One region of the Megasphaera sp. UBA4382 genome, then DNA from elsewhere that is predicted to be linked to it. Evidence: riboswitches for the same ligand, from Rfam matches in the RefSeq annotation. Region 1 holds a riboswitch; each other region holds the start of a gene.
The links. Region 1 has a riboswitch for S-adenosylmethionine ahead of metK (methionine adenosyltransferase). Riboswitches for the same ligand answer to the same signal wherever they lie in the genome.
Positions count from the first base shown of each region.

Region 2: another riboswitch for S-adenosylmethionine. It lies ahead of B4H10_RS07215 (MetQ/NlpA family ABC transporter substrate-binding protein); the one in region 1 lies ahead of metK (methionine adenosyltransferase).
Region 3: another riboswitch for S-adenosylmethionine. It lies ahead of B4H10_RS10470 (methionine ABC transporter ATP-binding protein); the one in region 1 lies ahead of metK (methionine adenosyltransferase).
Region 4: another riboswitch for S-adenosylmethionine. It lies ahead of B4H10_RS05430 (MetQ/NlpA family ABC transporter substrate-binding protein); the one in region 1 lies ahead of metK (methionine adenosyltransferase).

Region 1 is NZ_DGRS01000055.1:6,039-11,269, forward strand. Features, by position in the region: gene B4H10_RS06395 (phosphatase) at 1-630, shown strand, start outside; gene B4H10_RS06400 (EamA family transporter) at 801-2,426, shown strand; SAM riboswitch class I at 2,525-2,627, shown strand; gene metK (methionine adenosyltransferase) at 2,709-3,899, shown strand; gene rpsU (30S ribosomal protein S21) at 4,051-4,230, shown strand; gene B4H10_RS06415 (GatB/YqeY domain-containing protein) at 4,256-4,708, shown strand; gene B4H10_RS06420 (glutamine synthetase) at 4,863-5,231, shown strand, end outside.
Region 2 is NZ_DGRS01000061.1:19,911-25,141, reverse strand. Features, by position in the region: gene metF (methylenetetrahydrofolate reductase [NAD(P)H]) at 1-731, opposite strand, end outside; gene B4H10_RS07215 (MetQ/NlpA family ABC transporter substrate-binding protein) at 762-1,595, opposite strand; SAM riboswitch class I at 1,674-1,768, opposite strand; gene B4H10_RS07210 (energy-coupling factor ABC transporter ATP-binding protein) at 2,216-3,025, shown strand; gene B4H10_RS07205 (energy-coupling factor transporter transmembrane component T) at 3,027-3,710, shown strand; gene B4H10_RS07200 (tryptophan transporter) at 3,724-5,214, shown strand; gene B4H10_RS07195 (GDSL-type esterase/lipase family protein) at 5,145-5,231, shown strand, end outside.
Region 3 is NZ_DGRS01000083.1:7,938-13,168, forward strand. Features, by position in the region: gene B4H10_RS10450 (polysaccharide biosynthesis/export family protein) at 1-182, opposite strand, end outside; gene B4H10_RS10455 (tyrosine-protein phosphatase) at 242-1,039, opposite strand; gene B4H10_RS10460 (capsule assembly Wzi family protein) at 1,052-2,596, opposite strand; gene hpf (ribosome hibernation-promoting factor, HPF/YfiA family) at 2,918-3,442, opposite strand; SAM riboswitch class I at 3,657-3,758, shown strand; gene B4H10_RS10470 (methionine ABC transporter ATP-binding protein) at 3,843-4,886, shown strand; gene B4H10_RS10475 (methionine ABC transporter permease) at 4,867-5,231, shown strand, end outside.
Region 4 is NZ_DGRS01000047.1:11,446-16,676, reverse strand. Features, by position in the region: gene B4H10_RS05440 (ABC transporter ATP-binding protein) at 1-562, opposite strand, end outside; gene B4H10_RS05435 (ABC transporter substrate-binding protein) at 649-1,695, opposite strand; SAM riboswitch class I at 1,995-2,092, shown strand; gene B4H10_RS05430 (MetQ/NlpA family ABC transporter substrate-binding protein) at 2,182-3,006, shown strand; gene trxA (thioredoxin) at 3,143-3,508, shown strand; gene B4H10_RS05420 (TIGR03905 family TSCPD domain-containing protein) at 3,528-3,767, shown strand; gene B4H10_RS05415 (PhzF family phenazine biosynthesis protein) at 3,859-4,632, opposite strand; gene B4H10_RS05410 (TetR/AcrR family transcriptional regulator) at 4,710-5,231, opposite strand, start outside.

The sequences.
Region 1 (5,231 bases):
CATTCCAGTTCCATGCCCGGTGCGCCGCAGCCTATCTTTTTTACCAATTTTAAAGTAATCCCTGACATCATCGATGGACTGCACGTCTTTACAGGAATGGAACTAAATATTATTGATTATGATGGACGTGTCGATATGGAAGAACGCATATTGCAGAAAGTCGATTACGTCATTGCCAGTCTCCACAAAGACTGCATCCAGTCCGGATCGGTAGAGGAGAACACATCGGCACTTATCGAGGCTATGAAAAATCCCTATGTTAAAATTCTGGGGCATCCTGACGATGACCGCTTTCCTGTTGATTATAAAAAACTCGTAGAGGCGGCTTCCCACGAACATATTGCCATGGAAATCAATAATAGTTCTGCTTCGCCACGTAACGGGCGTACCGGTGCAGAAAAAAATATTCCTGTGCTGCTGAAATATTGTCAGCAGTACCAGGTTCCTGTCATTGCCGGCAGTGACGCACATATATGGCTCGATGTCGGAGATTTGCAGCGGTCGGACGCCTTTTTACAAAATGCCCGTTTTCCCGGATCTCTCGTTCTGAATGCGACGAAAGAAGGCTTATTATACGTCCTCAACGATACGCCGAGACGGAAGCGGCTTGCTGCCAGCCTGTCTGAATAGATGGTGTAGTGAACACCGGGAAGTATAAAAAAACAAAAGAATGGGATGGAAAAGTGTAGCACCTTTTTATATTGCAACGCTTATCGAGCGGGTATATAATGAGACTTGCTTTAATGGTTTGATGTATCATTTCATTTAAAAGCAGTAATGTATGAAGAGGAGGCTTTTCTATGTCATCTAAATTAGGCACAATCTGTATTGTGCTGACAGCACTGGCCTTCGGGACCATGGAAATCTCGTTGAAAATCGCTGGCACTGCTTTTACTCCCTTTCAATTGACCTTTCTTCGTTTTCTCGTCGGTGGTCTGCTGTTGATGCCTCTGGCACTGCGGGATATGAAGAAGCGCCATATCCATCTGAATCGTTCTGATATAGCCTATCTGGCTGTGCTGGGGCTGGTCAATATCTGTTTCAGCATGATTTTGTTCCAGATTGGGGTCAATATGGCCAATGCCGGCCTTGCGGCTATCGTTTTTTCCAGTAATCCTGTCTTTGTCATGATTTTTTCGTATTTTATTATTCATGAAGCATTTACCCGCAAAAAGGCAATTACCCTGGTCCTGAGTATCGTCGGTCTGATTATCGTAGCCAATCCCGTAGCCATTATCGAAAGCGGCAATTTCGGGCTGCTCGTTTCGGCTGCGGCAGCTGTTTCCTTTGCCCTCTATACGACACTTGGTAAGCTGCGTATTGCCAAATTGGGCGGCAATGTAGAAAATGCCTTCAGTTTCCTTCTGGGCTGCTTTTTCCTGTTCTTTATCCTCCTGTTTCACGGCGATCCTATCCTGGGCGGCATCAATTCCCGTACTATCTGGCCGCTCATTTATTGCTCCCTCGTCGTTACCGGTTTCGGGTACCTGTGCTTCATGAAAGCAATTGAACTGACTGGCCCTTCTAATGCATCTTTTGCCTTCTTCATTAAACCAGTCATCGCGTTGATCCTGTCGGCGATTATTCTGTCGGAACCGATTACGATGAACGCTGTCATCGGTCTGGTTCTCATCCTTCTGGGCTGCACCATGGCAGGGCCTATCGAACATCTCCTGTTCCGCCATCATGCGGTCGGTGAAATCGAAGGGCGTAAAAATCATCCGGCATGGATACGGGAAAATGCAGAATGCCCGCTGGTCATCACTATTTCCCGGGAATTTGGCAGTGGTGGCCGCAATATAGGCAAACTCGTAGCCCGCAAGCTGGGCGTGCCCTACTATGACACGGCTATTCTCAATATGACACGGAAAGAACATCCCCAGACATTCGAAGCCTGGCGCAAGGAAAAAGACCAGCATCTCGGTCCGCTCCTGGCTAAAGTCTACGATGATTACGTCCATTATTCGACAGGGTATGAGTCGAAGCGGCAGGAGATGTTTAATGATGAATCCGATGTCATCCGGGAACTAACCAACGGCAAATCCTGCGTTATCGTCGGGCGGCTGGCAAACTATATTCTGCGCAAGCGTCCCAATACATTTAATGTATTTATTTCTTCTGATCCGGACTGGGCTGTGCAGCGCATCATGCTGCGCGAACACGTCGATGCCGATACGGCTATGAAAATCCGCAACCGCGTCAACAAGGAACGGCGCGACCACTGCATGTATTGTACTGATTCCTACTGGGGATATGGGGCCAATTACGATATGAGCCTGAAATCCAGCGATTACGGTGTCGTAAAGACAGCAGACCTCATCCTGGCAGCAGCACAGCATCGTCTTACCATTTCGAAAGACGAACTCAATCCTGTTACAAAGGACAATGCCCGGGATGAAAAGACAACAGCTGTGCCCAAAGCCTGATACGGTATAGGTGTTACCGGGCAGGGAAAATTTCTTTTGAAAAAGACTTGCATTATCCTGCTATATCGGGTATACTATCTTACGTCAAATAAAATATAGTTCCATCAAGAGACGGCGGAGGGACTGGCCCTGTGATGCCGCAGCAACCTTCATCTATTGAAAGGTGCTAAATCCAACAGTGTATATACTGGCAGATGGGTATACGTAGCCCCCTCTTGTCAGAGAGGGCTTTTTTTTACATACGTATCAAATGGAACTAAAAAAGTTAAGGAGGATATACAAATGGCTAAAAACCGCGAATTCTTTACTTCTGAATCCGTTACTGAAGGTCATCCTGATAAGATGGCTGACCAGATTTCCGACAGCATCCTTGATGCCATCCTGGCAAAAGACAAAAATGCCCGCGTTGCCTGCGAAACGCTGGTAACGACTGGCATGGTCCATGTCGTAGGTGAAATTTCCACTACCTGTTATGTCGATATTCCACATATCGTCCGCGAAACAATCCGTGAAATCGGTTACACGCGGGCTAAATACGGCTTTGACTGCGATACATGCGGCATCCTCGTATCCCTTGACGAACAGTCTTCAGATATTGCTATGGGCGTCGATGAAGCTATGGAAGCAAAAGAAGGGCAGAAGGATAAATTTGATATGATTGGTGCCGGTGACCAGGGTATGATGTTCGGCTACGCTACTAATGAAACGGACGATTACATGCCACTGCCGATTTCCCTGGCACACCGTCTGGCACGCCGCCTGGCAAAAGTCCGTAAGGATGGCACGCTGTCTTATCTCCGTCCCGATGGAAAGACACAGGTCACGGTCGAATACGATGACGGCAAACCGGTCCGTATCGACACCATTGTTATTTCGGCACAGCACAGTCCGGAAGTAACACGTGACCAGATTGAAAAAGATCTCCTCGAATACGTCATCAAGCCGGAACTTCCTGAAGGCCTGTTCGATGACAAGACAAAACTGTATATTAATCCGACGGGACGGTTCGTCATCGGCGGCCCTCAGGGTGATTCGGGCCTCACGGGACGGAAAATCATCGTCGATACGTACGGTGGCATGGCCCGTCATGGCGGCGGATGCTTCTCCGGCAAGGACCCCACAAAAGTCGACCGTTCGGCCGCTTATGCAGCCCGTTATGTAGCCAAGAATATTGTTGCCGCGGGACTGGCTGATAAGGTCGAAATCCAGCTGGCTTATGCCATAGGCGTTGCCCGCCCTGTTTCTATCCACGTTGAAACGTTCGGTACAGGCAAGGTCGATAACGATGTCATCGTCAGCCTGATCAATAAACACTTTGATCTCCGCCCGGCCGGCATCATCGAAATGCTCGACCTGCAGCGTCCGATTTACAAACAGACCGCTGCTTATGGTCACTTTGGCCGCAACGATCTGGATCTTCCCTGGGAAAAGACCGATAAGGCCGATATCCTCCGTAAAGAAGCCGGATTATAATAGGCAATCATCCTTGATGTCTGCCTGAGGAAAGTGTATGACTTCACTTTCTACAGTACTTTACGGATTGACAAATATGCTCTTTTTGAGTATAATTTCAATGTGTGCAGTAAAGCACTCCCTAACATACATTTGGAGGGAGGGATATAGAATGGCAGAAATCAAAGTTGGTAAAAATGAATCCTTGGACAGCGCACTGCGCCGTTTCAAACGTTCTTGCCAAAAAGCAGGTGTTCTTTCCGAAGTCCGGAAACGCGAACACTATGAAAAACCGAGCGTACGGAGAAAGAAAAAATCTGAAGCAGCACGGAAACGGAAGTATAGAGCATAATCGCAAAGAGTAGAAGGGTGATATCATGTCTCTGAAAGAAGAACTGCTTCAAGATATGAAAACGGCAATGAAAGCGAAAGAAGCTGGTAAGACGGCTCTTTCCGTCATACGCATGGTCCGTAATTCCATTAGAAATACGGAAATCAATGGTAAATGCGAACTGGATGATGCCGGTGTGGCAGCAGTCATTGCCAAAGAAATGAAACAGCGCAAAGAATCGCTGGCTGAATTTGAAAAAGCCGGCCGTACTGACCTGGCAGACCAGACAAAGGCTGAAATGGCCGTTCTGGAAAAGTATATGCCAAAACAGCTGACGGAAGATGAAGTTGCGCAAATCGTCCGTGACACCATTGCCGGGCAGGATGCGTCGTCTCTTAAGATGGGCGATGTCATGAAGCTCGTCATGCCGAAAGTCAAGGGCAAAGCCGACGGGAAGGTCGTTTCCCAGACCGTCAAAAAAATCTTACAAAACAAGTAGTGAATTTATCATAAATCGCTTGACAAATCCGCTGATTGATTGTAATATTTAACCATGATTTAGACAACAAAATAAGTCATGAATCAAGTCAAAGAAGACTTCAAACCAAATTTTAGGGGAGAAGTCTTTTTTATTTGTTAAGGAGGAATTGGGTATGGTAAAAGAAGATTTAGTTTATGTCATTCCTGCAGGTCAGTATGGTAAAGAAGGGGTATTGGCCCTGCTCGAACAGCATCCGGAAATCAAATTTGTATCTCTCGTCGGCGTCGATCTCGCCGGCAATGATACAGATGAAAAGATTCCTATTTCTACGTTCTTTGATGACTATGATGATTTCTTCAATGCAACGGCTTTCCAGACAGATGGTTCTTCCGTCGTCCTGCCGGGCATTGCAACGCTTTCCAATGCCCGTGTTGATATCAAGGCTGACCCCGGTGTAAACTGGTTCGTCGATTATAACGATGGCAACATCGATTATGCAACAGGCAAGCCGGTTGGTACTCTCCGTATCCCCAGCTTTCTG
Region 2 (5,231 bases), on a different contig from region 1:
CCGGCATCGCGCAGGGCGATATTGTCATGACCATACCGGGTCAGGATCTTCTGGAATTTCAGTGGAAGAGTAGCTCCGCAAAGAGTGACCATCCGTTCTATTTGTTTCTTGTTGGTTACGGGCATGATACCCGCTTCGATAGGAACGCGGATTCCAGCCTGGGTCGATTTGTCGAGGAAGTTGTAAAAATCGTGATTATCGAAGAAAAGCTGGGTGATGAGTTCGCTGGCACCGGCATCGACTTTGATCTTCAGATGGTCTATGTCTTCTGCCAGTGTTTTAGAATTGGGATGGCCTTCGGGATAGCATGCGCCGATGATATTGAATTCATCACCTGTCTGTTGACGGATGAAGGCGATGAGGTCACTGGCATGGGGAAATACGCATTTCGGTTCGATGCCGGGCGTTTTATCTCCGCGCAGGGCCAGAATATTTTCGATACGGTGTTCCCGTAATTTCTGCAATGTATCCAGTACTTCATCTTTGTCCAGGTTGATGCAGGGCAGATGGGCTGCCGTTTCGCAGTTCAGGCTTTTGATTTTGGAAGCGACTTCTACGGTGAGATTTCCTCCTTTGCCGCCGGCACCGCAGGTGACGCTGATAAAATCCGGATGGAGACCGCTCAGTTTTTCCAGTGTCGGATAGACCGTTTCAACGGGAATTTCTTTTTTGGGCGGAAAGACTTCAAAGGAAAAAACAGTTTTCTTAGAAAATAAATCACAAGTTTTCATCTACATACCCCTCGTCATGAAATAGTGTTATCAGAAGCTGGGAATAATAGCTCCGTTATATTTTTCTTCAATAAATTTCTTTACTTCCGGTGATTGCAGTGCTTTTGCCAGTTTCTGGATTTCCGGACGATTTTCATCACCGCGGCGTACGACCAGAACGTTGGCATAAGGCGAATCCTTGGATTCGGTGAATAAGGCATCCTGTAGCGGATTGAGTCCGGCTTCGAGAGCGTAATTGGTGTTGATAAGTGCGATATCTACATCATCCAGGGAACGGGGAATCTGGGCGGCATCGAGTTCGATGAACTGGAGGTTTTTGTCATTTTTTTCAACATCCTGCACGGTAGATGCGATACTGCCTCCGTTCTTCAGGCTGATCAGGCCGGCTGTCTGGAGTACGAGAAGTGCACGGCCACCGTTTGTAGGATCATTGGGGATGGCGACTTTGGCATTTTGTCCAAGCTGGGCCAGTTCCTTGATTTTATGGGAATAAATGCCCATAGGTTCAACGTGGACCTTGCACAAGGCAACCAGGTCCGTACCGTGTTCGTTGTTGAATTTTTCCATATACGGTTCATGCTGATAGAAATTGGCGTCTAGTTCTTTATCCTGCAAGGCCAGATTCGGTTTGACATAATCTGTGAATTCGATAATGTTCAGGTCTACTCCTTCGGCGATGAGCATGGGCTTGATTTCTTTCAGGATTTCCCCATGTGGTACCGGTGATGCACCGACAGTAATTTTGACATTCTGAGATACTTCCCGGCCACCGGCCGGTTTCTGTCCTCCGCAGCCGGTCATGAGAACAGCTGCAGCTCCTATAGCGATGGCAGCAGCGGTTATCCAGACTTTCCATTGTTTCATACTATCCCTCCTGTAATCTAAAGCCTCCAGAGGGCATAAAAAAGACTCTTTCCCGAAAGAGAAAGAGTACAGTGATTTTCTTTATCTCCCGGAATTTCTTCCGCAGGAATTGGCACCGTATTATCGGTTGCCGGGTTTCATAGGGCCCGTCCCTCCGCCACTCTGGATAAATGTATATACCGTCATAAGACAGTACGTAATGAAATTGTTGAAGTTATTTTACCATGATTGCAGAATTTGTCAAGGAAGAAAAAAGATTGGCTGATTTCTCTTGACTTTAAGAAAAAAAGCCGTATAATTACAAGTAATCTACATAGTATTGTCGATGAACGAAACGAGTACGTGTACAGCGACAGCTACAGCGAGCCGATGGCAGTGAGAGTTCGGCGCCGGTCCGTACAGGGAATGGATTCGGGAGATGCGGCCTGAACGGTGACCAAGTAGGGTTCGACGGTGTAGTTCCACCGCTATCAAAGAAACGTGTATCGCTCTTTTTGAGGGCCGTACATAGTGAGATGGGCTTTATAAGCCAATGTGGGTGGTACCGCGGAAGAATCAGACCTTTCGTCCCTTTAGAGGGATGAAAGGTTTTTTTATTGTTTAAGAGAGGATGAACAGGAATGCTGGAAATGAGAGATGTGACGTTCCACTACACAGACGGTACACCTGTATTGGAACATATGAACCTGACGATTGGTACCGGTGAATTTATCGGCCTGGGCGGCCGCAACGGCTGTGGGAAGACGACGGTAACCCGCTTGCTCATGGGTCTTGAAAAACCCGTATCGGGAGATATTTTCCTCGATGGGAAAAGAATCAACGATGAAGAAGCGGCAGCCCGCAGTCCCTATATCGGATATGTATTCCAGCGGCCAGAACGGCAGATGTTCCGACCGACTGTGCGGCAGGAAGTAGCTTATGGACCGGAACAGCTGGGCCGCAGCCGTGAAGAGGTTGCATCGGCTGTTACAGCAGCGCTGCAGGCTACAGGGCTGGAACATCTGGCAGAAGCTTATCCACCCAATCTTAACCGGGGAGAAAAACAACGCGTTGCCATTGCGTCGGCCATTGCCATGCACACACAGTACCTTATCCTCGATGAACCGACGAGTGGCCAGGACAGTGCCGATAAAAAATCGCTCATGGCACTTTTATCCCGGCTTCATCGGGATGGACTTACCATTCTTATCATCAGCCACGATATGGATATATTTGCCGAATACTGTCAGCGGGTCATCGTTATCGGACATCATACGAAAGCCTTTGACGGGACACCACAGGATTTGTTTACGAAAAGAGAAGACTTGTATGAATTAGGATTGAACCGGCCTGATGCCGTGACGTTGTCTCAGGCTGTAGCGGGACTTCCATATTGCAAGTCCGTTGATGAATTTACGGCAGCCATGCTGCAGCGTCTGGGAGGGAAATAAGATGAAACATTTTGTACCAGTAACAAAATTATTAGGCACTGTTGCTTTTTCGTTCTGGGCTCTCGTGCTGCACACGCCAGGCCCTCTGGCAGCCCTGGTCGTCATCGAACTAGTCCTTTTGGGCTTTACCGGCAATATAGCTCGCAACTTTAAGGCTGCCATGAGCCTGGCTGTCTTTGCTGTTTTCCTGGCAGTGGTACAACTTCTGGGAGGCGGTTCTCTCGAATCGGCTTACGTTACGGGACTTCGGATGCTGGCGATGACCATCGTATTTATCATCCTTCTCACGACAACGCGGCTGCAGGATTTGACAGCGGCGCTGGTCAAACAAATCCATATTCCATATGAATATGCGTTCATGTTTACAGCAGCACTGCGGTTTGTCCCCGATTTCATTGCCGAAAGCAAAACGGTTCAGGAGGCACAGGCCTGCCGGGGGCTTTCAACAAAAGGTAATGTCTTTAAGAAATGCATTCATTACATGGGTGTCATTCAGCCGTTGATGCTTAAATCCCTGGGGCGTTCAGAAACGATGGCGCTGAGCTTGGAATTACGGGGGTTTGGCAATAATGAACATAGCTTTATGGCAAATGTACGGCCAGCCGGCTGTGACTATGCCGTTATGGCTTTATTCGTGGGAGTGAGTGTACTTGTCGTGTATATGCGTATTTTTGGCATAGTCTGAGGGGGAACGGGAAATGAAACATATTGAAGATATCAGCACATTAGAATTTCATCACCGTCAGGGTGGACAATTCCGCTGGATTACCATTACGACGCTGATGCTGGCTATTGGTACTATCTTGCATCTCGTATCGCCAAGCGTTGGCGGTGTCACGCCAAACTGGACCATTGCAACGTACTGTGTGGCTATCTGCCTGACCAAACCGACCTATCGGCAGGCTCTGGGCATTGGCCTGGTAGCAGCACTGATCAACGTCCTTACCTCTAAATCAGGCTTTCCTTATGGCAATCTCATCAGTGAACCCATAGGAGCTCTGACTTGTGCTTTTCTGGTTAAAAATCTCGCTTTACTGAAATTCCGCGGCCATTCGTGCCTGCCTGTCCTGACGGGCTTCGCGGCTACCTGTATGAGTGGCGGTGCTTTCGTCACGATTTTGAAATTTGCCTTAGGCCTGCCAAATAATGTTTATTTTACGGGCATGCTGCCGCTGGTTGTTATCGTCGGTGCACTCAATGCTGTAGTAACACCACTTATGTATTTTCCGGCTCTTCGCCTCTTCGTATCGCGGGGAATCCTCGATTCTCTGGAAGAACAGAGTGTCACTTCGGATCACAGCCAGTATGATTTGAAGCCGTCTGTCCCGGGACTTATTTCCATTGAACATCTGTCTTACACTTACAACAAACAGACGACGCCGGTCCTCGACGATGTGAGCCTGGCTGTGCATAAGGGAGATTTCCTTGTCATTACCGGCGAAAGCGGCAGTGGCAAGAGTTCCCTCTGTATGGCTATGACCGGTGCCATTCCTCATTACTTTGGCGGTGTCATGAAAGGCATGGTGTATGTGGACGGAAAGGCTACGACGCAGACAACCATTTCCCGTCTGGCCAGCCGTGTCGGTGCTATGCTTGACGATTATGACAGTCAGCTCGTGGCTATGACGGTGGAAGAAGAAATCGCCTTCAGCCTGGAAAATCAGGGTGTAGCACCGGATAAGATTGAAACGGCTATTACGGAGGTATTGGAAAAGGTTAAACTGACGCCGTACCGTACACGGCAGCTGACCAATTTATCCGGCGGACAGCGTCAGCGTCTGGTTATTGCCGGAGTGCTGGCGACCAATCCGGAAATCCTCGTATTCGATGAACCGACATCGGCTCTCGATCCGGAAGGAACCCATGATTTCTATGAACTGGTTCACGAATTGAATGTTCGTTACGGACATACTATCGTGGTTATTGAACATAATCTGGAAGCGGCCCTTCCTTATGCCAACCGGCTGGTGCTTCTCGACCATGGCCAGCTCCGGTCGGATGGAGATGTAGAAACGACACTCCGCTACATGTATGACCATGATATCTATGCGACGGCTGTACCGAAAGTGTTTGCCTGCCAGATGGATCTGGAAAAGGCGGGATATCAGTTTGATCAGCCATGGCTTTCTGTAGAAGCGGCAGTCCGGTCATTGCAGGATGCGGCACCGGCACTGGAACGGGCGGTGTAGCCATGCACCTTCTTTGT
Region 3 (5,231 bases), on a different contig from region 1:
ACATTGCCGTCCGGCCGGACGACGAACGGCGTCTGATTGGTCTGTGTATTCCCCAGGTCCTGTTGCTGGGTTACTACGATATTGAGTTCATCGCCTGGCCGCATGAGATAGTCCTGCGCGCAGGCCGTCCCGGTCACGAGCATGGCCATTAGAGCGGTGGTGAGAAATGTCTTCTTCATCATATTCACATCCTATAATTCCTATAATTTCTATATGTATACTAGTGGTTCAATCTCATCTGTCATGAGCCAAATAATCGCTGCCACAGGCCTTTTTTCTTTACCTGCCAGTAATCCGGCACATCCGGATATAGGACACGATGGTTCAATATACGGGAAGCATTTTGTGTTGTTTCCAGCCATAAATCCTGCTTGTTGTGCTGCTTCTGCTGCAGGTTCCGCAGGGCATCATGCCCTTCCCTCATATCGGTCGTACGGAATTCTGTGCGATGGCCGTCACTGCCGAGGAAATGCACCATGTGATTCCGATATAGATTCTCGACATGCTGCTGTAAATGATGTCCAAAATATCCTGTAAAGCTTCCTATATTGCATTGCAGCAGGATTCCTTTTTTTGCCCAGGAAATAAGGACATCAGGGTGGTTCATCAGTTGTTCATACCGTTCCACATGAGCCAGGACCGGCTGAAAACCGCGGAGCTGTAATTCATAGATCAGACGCTCTGCCATATCCGGCTGGGACTGATCGGTCAGTTCCAGCAGAATATAGGGACTGCCGGCCAGGCAGTAGTCCCAGCTGCCTTCTTTGAGGAAACGCAGGACATCTCCATTGAGCTCGATTTCGGCACCGCTATAGATATGGATAGGCAGATGCGCCCTTTTAGCCGCTTCTGCCACCTGGGCCGTTTTCTCCTCTATTTCCTGCCATGATGGGACGTGCCCGCCCCGGTTGACATGAGGCGTGGCGATGATATCGGTCACGCCCGATACGGCAGACATATGAAGCATGGAAAGGGTCATATCCAGGTCCCTGGAACCATCGTCAATGGCAGGGATAATATGAGAATGTATGTCAATCATTTTCTATACTCCTCACTGGTACTGCCACTGCAGGCTCACTAAGGCGAAGGCGTCGTGATCGCTATGGCCGCCAGGCTGGCTGACCGATGCATAGCCGGCCGTTCCTTGGAGATACATATGGTCACGGAGCTTTTTCTGCCCCGTGAGGCCCCATTCATTGACCGACTGAGAATGCATTGTATCCCGGTCCCGTTCGATGCGCATAGCATAGAGACCGATACGGCTTTCTTTGGGCAGATAATGGCGGACGGCCGCATAGTATTTACGGGCATTTCGTCCCATATCGTCGCCCATGATGGCATCGTGGTAGGTCCAGCCATTCTGGAAATGTTGGTGACTGTACCAGCTGTCTGTCGTATGGGCCATTTCCAGGGTCATATCCCAGGAGCCATCCCGGGTCAGCGCCGGCAGGTAGAGACCAGCACGCCACGCTATATCAGCAGGCAGATAATGAGACTGGTCTTCGCCATAGAGTTCTCCATAGAGGGTCATCTTTGGCAGACGGAGACGAAAATCACCGCCGGCGATATCATTCCAGCGGTCGTCGCTGTTGTCATCATTGCGGCCATAGGTCCAATGTTTCCAGTCGGGCCAGTCCAGGCCGTTATGTTCCCCACCCAGTACGGAAATCCGGGCCAGACCGAAGGTAAAGTACGAAGCCGGGGAAAAATCGGTACGGATTCCCAGGATGCCGGCATGGTCGTAATCGGTACGGCCTGCTGCAGCGGCTTTATCGGCGCGGCTGCCTTCGAGCTGACCGTAAAATATGTGGAAATCCCGTTCTCCCAGGAAACGGAAAAATCCCCCGGTTTTACGGGGTTCATTGTAGTGAAGCTGCACCGTCGTCAGAGGGCGCATATTGTTCCCCAGTGCCAGATTGCCCGTTTCTCCCTGTCCCCAGCGAAAGGCTTCCCGGCCAATTTCCAGATTCCATATACCCATCTTCTGCTTGATATAGCCTTCTTCCAGGGTGACACTGCCTTTGTTATCCCGGTCGTAGCTGACACGGGGTCGGATGGACAACGCGAGGTTCTGATCAATATTCCCGGAAATTTCCGCTGAAAGGATGCCGTTTCCATCGCGGCCATAGGTATACCCATTCTGCTGGTGGGAAAAGGGCTGCCAGCCTGCACTCATCCCCTGTCCATAGCGATATGTTTGTTCGTTGCCGTGCAAAACGCCGGCCTGAAGGGATACGTCACGGAGTCGTACCGGGTCCTGAAGCTTATTTCCATCGAGTACCGCTAGTTCAGGTGCGACGTATTGGGCCATGGCTTCTGTTTCATCGGCCAGATAGGACGGCATGGGACGCTTCTTTGCCGTTTCCTGTGCTTCTCTTACCCAGCGGGCCAGCTGCAGACGGCTATACGGTCGGGCCCCATTGGGCATGGTTTTCAAATACCCCATGGCACTCAGCTTATCAATATAGGAATAGTAGACGCTGTCTACCGGTACATTGACGGTGACGGATGGAGCTGCCTGTACTCCCGATGTCACCGTCAGGAACAGGCAGGCCGTGCTCATCAGCCATGCGGGATATTTTATGTTCAATGTCATCGCCTCGGTCTCTTCCTGGATATACAAATTTACCCCCCGATGACATATGTCGATTACATAAGCATCGGGAGGGCGCAATAGTAACAAAATATTAAAATTTAACATTTTTTTAAAAATTTCTGAAGCTAACTCTTATCATACAAAAAATCGGCACATAATACAAGTTATCTGACATGAAAAAATCTTATGCAAAGTTAAGGTAACATCCTTATATTAGAACACATTGCGATATCTATGTAAATACGGGATTGAAAGGCAAAAAAAAAAACAAGGGCTGTGGTACCCTTTTTCTGCGATACCACAGCCCCTGTATGATTCAGCTTAGTATTCCGGTTCAATCAGGCCATATTTACCATGTTTCCGTTTGTATACGACGTTGATGGCTTCCGTTTCCGAATTGAGGAAAACGAAGAAATCGTGGCCAACGAGATTCATCTGCAGGATAGCTTCTTCTACGTCCATAGGACGGGCTGCAAATTTCTTGACCCGGGCAATTTCAAAGTTTTCTTCCGGTGCAGCCGGTCCTTCGACGAGTCCTTCATGGAAGGAGCCGCCTTTCATACGGCGTGCCAGCTTCGTTTTATATTTGTGGATCTGGCGTACCATTTTGTCGTAAACCAGATCGATGGCGGCGTACATATCGTCATTGGCTTCGACGCCACGAAGAACGACACCATCTACTTTCAAGGTGATTTCAGCAATTTTACGATCTTTTTCGACGGAAAGAAGAGCCTGGACATTGACTTCATTTTCAAAGTACTTCGTTACTTTCTTTTCATGTTTCAGTACATAGTCCTTTAATGCCGGTGTAATTTCTAAATTCTTGCCTCTTACGATTGTTGCCATACAAATCCCTTCCTTTCGTGAGAAACTTCGTTCCGGACCATCCATGCTTAAAATCCGGATATCCTGCTCCTCATATATTAAGTATTCGATATAAAAAGGTAAATTCCTGCTTGACGATGAAATATTTTTTTCGAACGGCATTCAATTTTTTACACAAATAACATTGACAAGGATTCCTATTAGTGTTAGTATACAACTCAGCAATTACATAACCTATTCATCCAGAGCAGCCGAGGGAATGGCCCTATGACGCTGCGGCAACCCCCCATAGCGGGAAGGTGCCAAGTCCAACGGATTTCTATCCGGCAGATGAAATGATTGTATACGTACCGTCAGCATCTGTTGACGGCTTTTTTATGCTATCAGCACCTCCAGGTGTATCCATTAAGGAGTTGATCTTGTGATTACCTTTGAAAACATTACCAAGACCTACGGCGGCAAAACGCACGTCCAGGCCCTGAAAGGCATCTCACTGACTATCCATGACGGCGAAATTTTCGGCATCATCGGGAAAAGTGGTGCCGGCAAATCGACGCTCGTCCGCTGCATCAATATGCTGGAAAAACCGACGACGGGCAAAGTCATCATCGACGATAAGGAACTGACGGCCATGTCCGACAGCCAGCTGCGGGCCGAACGCAAAAACATCGGCATGATTTTTCAGCATTTCAATCTGCTGTCGTCCCGTACCGTTTTTGACAATATCGCTTTTCCGCTGGAACTGGCTGGCGCTTCCAAAGAAGTCATCCGCAGCAAGGTCGATTCCCTGCTCGAACTGGTCGGCCTGACAGACCGTCAGTTCAATTATCCGTCCCAGCTTTCGGGTGGCCAGAAACAGCGTGTCGGCATCGCCCGCGCCCTGGCCAGCGATCCGAAAATCCTGTTGTGCGATGAAGCGACATCGGCACTGGATCCGCAGACGACAAAATCCATCCTGGAACTGCTAAAAGACATCAACAAACGCCTGGGCATCACCATCGTCATCATTACCCACGAAATGGCCGTCATCAAGGAAATCTGCGACCGCGTGGCTGTCATCGAAGGCGGGGTCATCAAAGAACAGGGCCGGGTCATCGACGTCTTTACCAATCCCCAGTCAGAAACGATGAAAGAATTTGTCAAATCAGTCATCAATATGGAACTGCCCGAAGGCATCAAAAAACTGGGCGTCACCAATCAGCCATCGCCGGACCGGGATATGCTCGTCCGCTTCCGTTTCAAGGGAGCCGCTACCAACGAACCACTGGTAGTCAATGTCGCCCGCAAGTTCAATCTCGATGTCAGTGTCCTCTACGGCAACATCGACTATATCCAGGATGTACCGTTCGGCTATCTGATTGTCGTCATCATGGGCGATATGAAAGCCCAGACCGAAGCGTATTCGTATATTAAGACGCAACCTATTGAAAGCGAGGTTTTAGGATATGTCCCCAGAACTCATTAAATTAATGATACAGGGTATCGAAGAAACACTGTTCATGGTGTCCATTTCTACTCTCATTGCTGCTATCATCGGTATTCCTCTCGGCATCACCCTGGTTACGACCAGCAAAGGCCACATTCTGGAAAACAGGGTAATCAATCAGATTCTCGGAACTATCGTCAATATCATCCGTTCCATCCCGTTCATCATCCTCATGGTCGCCATCATCCCGCTGACCCGCCTCATTGCCGGTACGTCTATCGGCACGACGGCAGCCTGTGTACCACTGACTATCGTTGCTATTCCCTTCCTCAGCCGGCTCGTAGAAACGAGCATCCGCGATGTCGACTTCGGTCTCGTCGAAGC
Region 4 (5,231 bases), on a different contig from region 1:
TCGTAATGTGGATATGACGCTGGATTTTCTTTATCGCATTCCGCATTTCTACCCGAAGTTTGGCATCCAGATTGGACAATGGTTCATCCATTAGGAGTACTTCCGGCTGAATGACGATAGCCCGCGCCAGGGCAACCCGCTGCTGCTGGCCGCCAGAAAGAGCCGCAGGCATACGGTCCTTTAAATGGTCAATTTTCACAATTTTCAGTATGTCGTCTACCCGTTTTTCTATATCGCCTTTCCCGGCCCCCCGCATCTGCAGTCCGAAAGCCACATTGTCCCGTACCGTCATATGGGGAAATATGGCATAGTTCTGAAACACCATGCCCATATTCCGTTTCTCTACAGGCACATCATTGATACGCTTCCCATTCAGCCGGATTTCCCCTTCTTCAATAGAGTTGAACCCGATAATCATACGCAGTAGCGTCGTCTTGCCACAGCCCGATGGTCCCAGCAGAGTAAAAAACTCCCCTGGCTTAACATGAAGAGACAATCCCTTTACTACCGTATTGTCCCCATAGCGTTTTACCACGTGATCAATATCAATGGATACGCTCATTTTCTCTTCCTCCCTATAAAAAATGCGGCAGGACCCGCTGCACTGATACTGAGTTTCCTGCCGCAAACTGATGCAAATACAATCATTTATCTGTTATTTTCGAGATGCTGGTTCCACATCGACACGATATCCTGTTTATGATCCGATACCCAACCTTCATCATAGTTGGGGAACAGATGAATCTGATCAATAGGCGTCATATACGAAGCCAGCTCGATATTTTTGCGAAGCGGCCGCACCGTCAGTTCCTTACCAGCCATTTCCTGAATCTTCTGTGAAATCATGTAATCGACAAATTTTTTAGCGTTTTCCGGATGTTTGCATCCTTTGATAATCTGCACCGATTCACCAGGGAAAATAGCTCCTTCTTTCGGGAATACGACTTTGACGGGAGCGCTGTTGCGGACATAGGTAGCTGCCGGGTCTTCCCAAGTGAGGCCTACCGTATATTCCCCATCGGCAACGCCTTTGTGGACAGCGCCGGAACTGTTCAGCATCTTGCCATCGAGATTCTGAATGAATTTATCCACATATTCCCATGCTTCCGGACTCATAGGATCACCATTTTTTCCTTTGGCATAGAGCATAGCCATGAGAGACTGGAATGCCGAACTGGAATTAGCCGGGTCGCCAAAGGCGATCTTACCCTTTAATGCCGGATTCAGCAGGTCATCAAAGGTCTCGATTTTCGTGTCACCAGCCAGATTCGTGTTGACGATAAGGACGGTAGGATCAGCAAAAGCTGGTGTGAAATATCCCGTCTTATTGCGGAACGCTTCCATCATATTTTTATCTTCCGGCGACACATATTCCATGAATAAGTCTTTCTGGGATTCCAGCATCGTCTGATCTGCTGCCCAGAGGATATCGCCCTGTGGATTGCCCTTTTCTGACGAAACGCGTTTTAATAACGGTCCCGTACCGGCTACGACGACATTGACTTTGATTCCCGTATCTTTTTCAAAATTAGGAATGACCAGATTGTTCAGGCTTTCGCTACGGGCCGTATACACCGTAAGCACCTTATCATCACTGCCAGATGCACTCTTCTGACCACCTCCGCAGCCAGCCAATGAAACCAGTGTCGCCGCTGCAATCGCCAAGGTAATGATTCGTTTTGTGATTTGTTTCATCTTTCTGCTCCTTTCGCTTTACCAAATTCCGAAACACGTATTGCGCACTTTTATTGTACTGTATTCATATATATTGTCTATCCGGTAAAAGATAAAAAACATCTAATTTTCTTAATACATCCTATTTTTTCACATATAGTATATGTCATTTTTTATAAAAATTATCATATATTTCAATTAGAAATAATACGGTGCATTAAAAAACGGTATTTTTGCGGTCTGTATTTTTAGATATAGAAAAAACTAATACTTGACAAGAGAAAAAAACTATGCTAATATCTGCATCATCAACTGAACACGTTTCATCAAGAGCAGTCGAGGGAATGGCCCGATGACACTGCGGCAACCGCCATAAGGTATGGTGCCAACTCCATCGGATTATTCCGGCAGATGAATCATAAGATTAATAAAGCCGTCATCTGCATGACGGCTTTTTTGTTGATACGGACTTATTTTTTATACACACTCAGGAGAGGGGTACGAAACATGAAATCATCTATTAAAAAAATCATTTCCGCCGGCCTAATTGCAGCTATCTGCGTATTTGCTGCCGGCTGCGGTTCCAGCAATGACAGCAAAGGCGACCAGGCAAAAAAAGAAATTAAAGTAGGGGTAACAGCTGGTCCTCATGCAGAAATCATGGATGAAGTAGCGAAAGAAGCTGCCAAACAGGGGATTACCATCAAAGTCGTAGAATTCAACGATTATGTACAGCCTGATAAAGCACTGGCCGAAAAAGACCTCGACATGAACTCCTACCAGCATCAGCCGTACCTTGACAATATCGTCAAAAAGCAGGGCCTGAAGCTCACGTCTGTTGGAAAGACGATTCTCATGCCTATGGCCGTTTATTCACACAAATATAAATCTCTCGATGAAGTTGCTCCGGGCAGCAAAGTCACCATTCCGAACGACCCGTCCAACGGCGCCCGTGCCCTGCTCCTCCTGCAGCAGGCCGGCCTGATCAAATTGAAGAACGGCGATTCCATCGAAGCTTCCGTTGCTGATATCACAGAGAACCCGAAAAATCTGAAATTCGTCGAACTCGATGCCGCCCAGACGCCGCGTTCTCTCGATGATACAGACATCGCCTGCGTTAATACCAACTACGCCATTCCGGCCGGTCTGAATCCGAAAAAAGATTCCATCCTCGTCGAATCGATTGAATCGCCCTACGCCTGCGTATTCGCTGTCCGCCAGGGTGATGAAAACAACGAAACATACAAAAAAGTCGTTCAGATTTATCAGTCTGAAGCGATCAAGAAATTTATTAACGACAAATATCAGGGAACCATCCTGCCTGCATTCTAATAGCCGGCAAAGCGGTCCGTCACATCGGTGGCGGGCCGTTTTTTATTGGGACAACTATTGAATTTCTAAAATTATTAATATGTTTCATTAAAATATATCGGATATTCTTTATTATTTTTCTCGTAAAATTTGACAAATGTGTGATATAATAGAAGTGTCTTACAGACAATACGCATACCAAAGGAGTGAATCATATATGGAATACACATTTACCAATGATAATTTCAATCAGGAAGTCCTGCAGTCCGATAAACCGGTCCTCGTTGATTTCTGGGCCACCTGGTGCGGTCCCTGCCGTATGGTAGCCCCCGTCGTCGAAGAAATAGCTAACGAACATCCGGAATACAAAGTAGGCAAAGTCAATGTAGATGAACAGCCGGAACTGGCCCAGCAGTTCAATGTCATGAGCATCCCGACTCTCCTGGTCTTCAAGAACGGCCAGCTCTACAAGAGTTCTGTCGGTGCCCAGCCGAAAGCCAGCATTCTGGCACTCTTCGATTAATGACGAAAGGAGGATTCCCTTGCATACGTATAAACCGAGTGGCATCTGTGCCACACAGATTGATTTTGACGTCAGAGATGGAAAAGTCTATGATGTCGCCTTTACAAAGGGCTGTCCCGGCAATCATCTCGGCCTTTCCAGCCTTGCTGAAGGAATGCCCGTCACCGAAGTCATCCGCCGTCTGGAAGGCATCCGCTGCGGAGAACGCACTACGTCCTGTCCGGATCAGCTGGCCCAGGCATTAAAAGAATACGTCTGATCTGGTTATCCTGACCGCTTAAAAGGGGATTGTACCAGCATGAGTAACCTCTCATGCCGGTACAATCCCCCTTTTATATTTTCACAATGAATCAAATTTTAAGGTCAGCTTCCGAATACAAGACCGCATAACCAGCCATGGCGATGTGACCATCTTCTATATGGCAGTACAATTCGCCGCCACGGCGTGACGCCTGATAGGCAACTAAATCACTCTTACCTAGTTTTTCTGCCATGACCGGGATAATATGACAATGCCCGCTGCCGCATACCGGGTCTTCCGGCACGGATAATTTGGGAGCAAAGGAGCAGCTGACACAGTCATACTCCGTTCCTTTTGCCGTAACATTGCACAGCAGTCCATCAAGGTGTTTTAGTTTTTCCATATCGGGCTGGCATTCCCGGACCTGTGTTTCATTTTCCAGTACACAGAGAAGGTCCCGGGCCATGTATGCTTCTACCGGGCGGACTCCCAGCGCGTTTTCCATGGCATCGGTCACAGGCACCGGTTTCATATCATAAGCGGGAAAATCCATGGAGAACAGCTCACCTTTCCGGGTCACCGTAAGCACGCCGCTCAATGTATGGAAGACGAAGGTATGGCACTGTGGTTCGATAAAGTTTGCCAGGACAAAGGATGTTCCCAGCGTCGCATGGCCGCAGAGGTCGATTTCTCCGCCTGGCGTAAACCAGCGCAGGCGGTATCCGTCTTTTTCCTTTACCGTAAAGGCGGTCTCTGACAGATTATTTTCTATGGCGATGTTCTGCATCAGTTCATCGGAAGGCCAGGAATCCATGACGCATACAGCAGCCGGATTTCCTTTGAATACTTCTTTCGTAAACGCATCGACAACATAACATTTCATACCTCATTCCTCCTCATTCAATACGAACCTGTTTCTGATACGTTCATCATAACACAGGAGAAAACGCCCTGCCATAATCAGCCTGACCTGTCTTTTTGTTTCTGTAAACCTGCTTCACCGGCCGTAACGAACCGCAGAAGCAGCATCTGCAGGTGAAACCACGCATCATCTTTCTTCCAGTGATGATGGCGATTCACAGCATAGGCGCCATACATTTCAAAGGTAAATACGGCTTCTGCTTCTTCCCGGCTCAGGCCATACTGCTGCATGAAGCCGGGAATCTTCTTCTTTTCCAGTTCATATATGCGTTCCAGAATATACCCGGCCAAACTCTCATCTTCAAAGAGTGCCTTGTACGCCGGCGCATGGGCTGCCCGGTGACAGGCCGGCAGCAGCTCATACTGCTTGCGCAGCGCCTGTTCATTTCCTGTACGCGCAATCCGGGCCAGTTCATCCCGCCGTTTTTCATCTGTAAGTGGCGACTGCTGTTCTGCTATTTCCAGAGCATCGGCAATGACTTCATCCAGTACGGCGTATACATCCCGGTAGTGCAGGTAAAATGTAGCCCGCGTCACGTCTGCCCGGCGGCATAAGGCTGT